2 regions of the Flavobacterium sp. DSR3-2 genome follow, and region 2 is predicted to be linked to the other one. Evidence: riboswitches for the same ligand, from Rfam matches in the RefSeq annotation. Region 2 holds a riboswitch; the other holds the start of a gene.
What was found. Region 2 has a riboswitch for S-adenosylmethionine ahead of ACP7AV_RS00275 (alpha/beta fold hydrolase). Riboswitches for the same ligand answer to the same signal wherever they lie in the genome.
Positions count from the first base shown of each region.

Region 1: linked by a shared signal. The riboswitch ahead of ACP7AV_RS06065 (Na+/H+ antiporter NhaC family protein) and the one ahead of ACP7AV_RS00275 (alpha/beta fold hydrolase) in region 2 are both predicted to bind S-adenosylmethionine.

Region 1 is NZ_JAFCUM010000003.1:85,369-88,545, forward strand. It holds gene sucD (succinate--CoA ligase subunit alpha) at 1-614, shown strand, start outside; gene ACP7AV_RS06060 (hypothetical protein) at 832-1,254, shown strand; SAM-I-IV-variant riboswitch at 1,382-1,478, shown strand; gene ACP7AV_RS06065 (Na+/H+ antiporter NhaC family protein) at 1,533-2,855, shown strand; gene fabG (3-oxoacyl-[acyl-carrier-protein] reductase) at 3,038-3,177, shown strand, end outside.
Region 2 is NZ_JAFCUM010000001.1:60,507-63,683, forward strand. It holds gene thrA (bifunctional aspartate kinase/homoserine dehydrogenase I) at 1-993, opposite strand, end outside; gene ACP7AV_RS00275 (alpha/beta fold hydrolase) at 1,012-1,974, opposite strand; SAM riboswitch class I at 2,053-2,160, opposite strand; gene ACP7AV_RS00280 (hypothetical protein) at 2,393-2,602, opposite strand.

The DNA.
Region 1 (3,177 bases), on a different contig from region 2:
ACGCTGGAATAAAAGTAATTATTGCAATTACTGAAGGAATTCCTGTTGCTGACATGATAAAAGCAAATAGTTATGTTAAAGAAAGAAACGCTCGATTAATAGGACCTAACTGCCCAGGAATAATCACCCCGGGTGAAGCTAAAGTTGGTATCATGCCAGGTTTTGTTTTCAAAAAAGGAACTGTTGGTATTGTTTCTAAATCGGGAACATTAACGTACGAAGCAGCTGACCAAGTAGTAAAACAAGGACTAGGAATCACTACTGCAATTGGTATTGGTGGAGACCCAATTATTGGAACCACTACAAAAGAAGCAGTTGAATTATTGATGAACGACCCAGAAACAGAATGTATCGTAATGATAGGTGAAATTGGTGGACAATTAGAAGCTGATGCTGCTCATTGGATCAAAGCTGATGGTAACCGTAAACCAGTTGTAGGATTCATTGCAGGAGTTACCGCTCCTCCAGGACGTACAATGGGACATGCAGGTGCAATCGTTGGTGGATCTGACGATACTGCAGAAGCTAAAAAACAAATCATGAGAGAATGTGGAATTCACGTAGTAGATTCTCCAGCTGAAATTGGTAAAAAAGTAAAAGAAGTTTTAGGTTAATCTAAACTCTGATTAAATATTTTTAAAAGCCTCACATTTGTGGGGCTTTTTTATTATAAATTGAATTAAAGAAATATCTTTGTACTTTATTAAACGGATTTGTTTTTTTCAGATTCAATACTAATAAAAGTAAATACAAACGAATGGTTTCTAATTGACCTCACGGTTTTGTGGGGTATTTTTTTGCCGAAGCCAGTTCAAATAAAAATAAAATAACATGTACAAAGAATTAAAAAAATTTAAAGTTACCAATCAGTTTTCATTTACTACAGAAGATAGTTTAGCAGAAGTTTGTAATGCTTCAGAAGGATCTGGAGTATTTTTAGTGTATTCCGTTGGAGATGAAAAAGAGTTAATTATGGTTGGTTCTACTGGAACTATTCAAAATAACGGAACTTTGAAAATTAAAAATGGTGGCTTGAAAGATAAAATTGTAGAAGGACACCAATTTGCAAAAACTGGAAGAAAATATTCTTGGCCAGCACAAATGAAAATAGAAGATATCAGCACGCTTGAAGTGGTTTGGTATGAAACATTCAATGATAATACGAAAGTAATCCCAACATTTGTAGAAGGACAAGTTTTGCAAAATTTCCTTGACGAAAATGGAAGATTACCAAAATGGAATGTGGCTTTTTAATTATTTAAAGCCTGTTTTTTCAATATCTTAATTGTAATTGCGTCATATTTTTATGTGGCGCTTTTTTTTGAATTATTATTTTTTGAATGAAATTCCAAATATTTCATAAATAATTAATTACTTTTGCACCCGTTATCACGAATCCTACAATAGGATAGCAACCTGCAACAGCAAGCAAGGTGCTAAAACGATAAGCCAAATCCTTTGGAAAAAATGTTGTTTACATTCCCATTTTTAGCTTTGTTTTTCGTCATAATTTTTAATTGTAAATTATTTTTATGACTTTATTTTCCAAAGACAAAGGAAATGCCTTTGCATTAATTCCTTTATTTATTTTTATTTTTACTTTTTTAGGAGCAGGAATTATTCTAAAAGATTTTTATGCTTTTCCATCGCCAGTGGCTGTTCTGGTGGGTATTATTGCTGCTTTTTTGTTATTCAAATCTTCAACTGACGTTAAAGTTGCTACACTAATTGCAGGATGTGGAGAAAGCAAAATCATGACTATGTGTTTAATTTATTTATTGGCCGGCGCTTTCGCGGTGGTAAGTAAAGCGATGGGCGGAGTTGACGCTGTGGTGAATCTTGGAATAAATACTATCGACGTTGCCTATTTTCCATTGGGGATTTTCTTGATTGCTTCATTTTTATCAACTGCTACAGGAACTTCAGTAGGTGCAATTGTAGCGATTGGTCCAATCGCTGTCGCATTAGCTGATAAAAGTGGCGCTTCATTACCATTGATATCTGGCGCTTTATTAGGTGGTTCTATGTTAGGAGACAATCTTTCCATGATTTCTGACACTACCATCGCAGCAACGCAGTCATTAGGATGTGATCTAAAAGACAAGTTCAAAATTAACTTGTTTATTGCTTTTCCAGCTGCAGTTTTTACTATTCTGGTGTTCTTTTATCTTGGTTTGAACTCGGATATTGTGACCGTTGCCATTGCAAAAAATGATTTTTCATGGATAGCAATTGTACCTTACATTTTAGTAATCATATTAGCGGTTGTGGGTGTTAATGTATTTTCAACATTGCTTATTGGTACTTTATTAGCAGGTATAATTGGATATTTTAGTGGTTCATTTACGCTAATGGAGTTTACGCAAAAGATATATGAAGGCTTTACTAGTATGACTGATATTTTCTTGTTGTCTATGCTTACCGGAGGTTTAGCTGCCATGGTAGATAAAGCGGGCGGAATAACGTATTTATTAGTTCAGATTAAAAAAAGAATTAAAAGTAAAAAATCAGCTCAAGCGGGAATTGGCGCTATAGTAGGTTTTGCTAATTTAGCGATAGCGAATAATACGGTTTCTATTGTAATTACAGGGCCGATTGCTAAAGAAATTAATGATGAATACAATTTAAATCCTAAAAAAACGGCTGCAATTCTGGATATTTTTTCGTGTATAATTCAAGGGATTTTACCTTATGGTGCTCAAGTATTGCTTATATTGAGCTACGCTAACGGGAAATTAGATTTCTTTGATTTAATTAGTAATGCTTGGTATCATTTATTTTTATTAGTTTTCACATTAGTGGCTATTTACAGTTCGTTTTGGGATAAATGGACAAAACGATTCTTTAAAATTTAAGAATTGAATTTTGACTGTTATTGCTTTTGAATTTTTTTTAAAAAGGGAATTATTATATATTTGACGAGTGTTAGATAGCCCTGATAGCAGTGAAAATCCTTTTATGTGAGCGGGAGCGATCATAAAAGATTGAAACGGATAGCAGGAATAGCTCCAAATAAAATTTAAACTAATTTTTAAATATGAAATTACTAGAAGGAAAAGTAGCCATAATTACAGGTGCGAGTCGCGGAATTGGGAAAGGAATTGCTGAAGTTTTTGCAAAACATGGTGCAAATGTTGCCTTTACTTACAGCTCTTCTGTAGAATCAGCTTTGGTATT
Region 2 (3,177 bases):
AATATCATTGTCGCCCATTACTCTGAAAATACGGGCATCTACACCAGTTTTCCCTAGCAATCCTCTTCCTTCTAAGTTTACTAGTGACACATTCTCCAAGACTGAAAGCGTTTTAATTCCTTCCTTGTTAGAATTGGAAGTAATTAATGTTCCTTTGTTTTCGTGATTAAATGTATTCAAAATACGAAGTGGAATGTTTTTTTCCAATAAAGGAATGATGGTTTTGGCATGAAGAATGGTCGCACCAAAATTGGCTATTTCATTAGCTTCATTAAACGATAAATGATCAATTTTCTTTGCATCAACTACTAAATCAGGATTAGCGGTATAAATTCCGTCTACGTGCGTATAATTTTGTAATTCTTCTGCATTCAAATAATTCGCAATCAACGAAGCGGTATAATTACTGCCGTTTCTTCCTAAAGTGGTTGTATCATTATTATTGTTAGAACCAATAAAACCTGTAATAATATTTACCGTTGTTCCGTTATTTTGCTTGAAATAATTGATGACATTTTTCTTAGAAATTTGTTCCAAAGGTTGCGCATTACCAAATTGAGAATCGGTTTTTATCAATTCTCTAGTATCAACAAAACAAGCATTTATTCCATTTTCAAACAGAATAGCGGTCAGTAATTTTGCAGAAAGCAACTCTCCTTTTGACAGAATCTGATCTTTAATTTTATTGCTGTAATCGCCAATTAAACTTATGCCTTCGAATAATTTTTCCAAAACGGTGAATTCCTCAGACAAATCAACGCTTTCATATTCGTTTTGTTGGTATTTTTTGAAATCCTCAAAAAGCGGTTTATAATCCCCATTTTTAGATGCAATACTTAAAATTTCTTCTAATTCATCCGTAGCATTTCCTCTTGCCGAAACCACAATGGCAATTTCTTCACCCTGATTTACTTTATCGGTTATTATTGCGATCACCTTATTTATTCCGTCGCCATTCGATAATGATTTACCTCCAAATTTTAATATTTTCATTGTGTTCTGTTTTTTGGCTTAGAATATATCCTGAAGCAAATTGTGTAATTGTTTGTATTCTATCAAAAAAGCATCGTGTCCGTGAATGGAAACAATTTCCTGATAAGTTACATTATTTTTATATTTTTTTAATTCCTCGTAAGTTGCTATATTTTCATTTGCAGTAAAAAACAAGTCTGAATTGATTCCTATAATATGAATATCAGCTTCAATTTTTGAAGTTATTTCTTCGAATGAAGCGCGGTTTCTGGTAATATCGATCGTTTTCAACAGTTGATTCATCATTTTATATGACGAGATCTGAAAACGTTTCTGCAATTTTTCGCCGTGATGCAACAACCAGCTTTCTACATTAAAAATTGCTAATTCTTCATTGGTTGTTCTCTGAAATTTTGCCGCAAAAGATTCCGGAGTTCGATAACACAGCATCGCATGAGTTCGAGCGTCTTCAATAGGTTTTGAAGAATTTTTCAAAATTTGTTCCTGCAAAAAACAATTGGCAATCAGCCAATCCGTCGATTTCCAATCGGTTGCAATAGGAATTAAGTGTTGTGTAATTTTTGGTTCTAAAGCAACCATTTCCCACGCGATTCCTCCGCCAACAGAACCGCCAATAATAGCATAGGTTTTTTTAATTTCAATAAAATTAATCCCTTCAATAAAAATTCTGGCAATATCTCTGGTAGTAAAGTCCGAATAATTTTCGATAATCAAATCATCAAAACCATTTCCGGGAACATTAAAAGCGAGTATCGTATATTTTGTGGTATCTATAGTTTTATTTGCACCAATTAAATCATTCCACCACCCCGTTGATCCAACAACTTGCGAATTTCCGGTCAATGCATGATTTACCAAAACGATTGGCGCGGTATGCAATTCTGGTCCAAAAACTTGAAAACTTAAGTTTAAGGCAGCATAAAAAGCGCCACTTTCAGTGGTGAAATTTTGTAATGTAATGGATGTTGGTTTGTTTTCCAATTGCAAATCTTTTATGATTTTTGACTTGTGTCTGGAAATATTAGAAAGAAAGCTAGGAGTTATCTAGACAAATTCTTAGTGTTATCTTTCCACGTTTGGCGTGGTAGAATGCAGCACCTTCTTCGATAAATCGAAGGGTTGCTAAGGCTTCATCGGGTCTAATCCCTCTGCCTTTCTTTATAACATTTCAATACGTTTGTGAACTTAAAGATGCAAAGTAACCACTATTTTTTGAAATAACCAAATTTTTGTACGCAATCGATTTTTTGTTTCGTTTAAATAAAAATCTGAAAGCAACAAACATACAAATGTTATTTTGACGAAGTATCATAAAGCTAATTAGATTTTTTACTTCGCCAAAACAACAATTTTAAATACCTTTTTGAAGATCTCAAAACCGAAAATAAATTCGGATTTCTTAAATAAAAAGCGCTTCATTCTCTTGGGAATACATTAGAAAAAGTAATGAATTTGGCACAGTTTTTTGTGCTAAAGCATCGTTTTTTGAAATTTCGAATCTAGGGTGAATCAGTTCATTTTTAGAACTGCTCTCTTTTTCCTTTTTCCTCTTAAAGTCAATACTTTTTAGTACTTGAAATGTCTTGGTAAAATACTTCGTTGCGCTCATAATTTTTAGGTATTAAATTTTTAAACTCATTTTTGATTTCATTATAATTATTATTTTAAAATTTTAAAAAAATCAGAAAAACAAAAAACCCTTTTAGATACATATCCAAAAGGGTTTTAAGTTATCATACTAACTTATACTTTTGGAATCAACTGACGCAAATACGCATAATGGCCTTTGCATTCATCACATTATTGACTGTTGAACTATTTGGATGCTGGAATTTTTGGTTGTTCATGTATGCTACTATTTCTGTAAAATTATTAGGTTGTATTCAAAAAAAAAGCTTCCCGTTATTTGGGAAGCTTTTGCTATATAATTTAATTTAAAATTATGCAATGAGCGACCCTAAGGAATTGTCCTGCGCGACTTTAAACATAGTGTAAATATTAAATTTCATTTTTACTTTTTTAGAGAATCAAATTTGCAAATTATTTTTTAAATATCCAAATAAGTTTCAAAAAAAATAATAGCCGTAATGCTCCAGAAGTTATTTTTTACTTTAATTAAACCAAAAAAAGATTTATCAGCAAAAAAAAGTTAAGATTAATTTGCAATTCAAAATGGTTTCATAC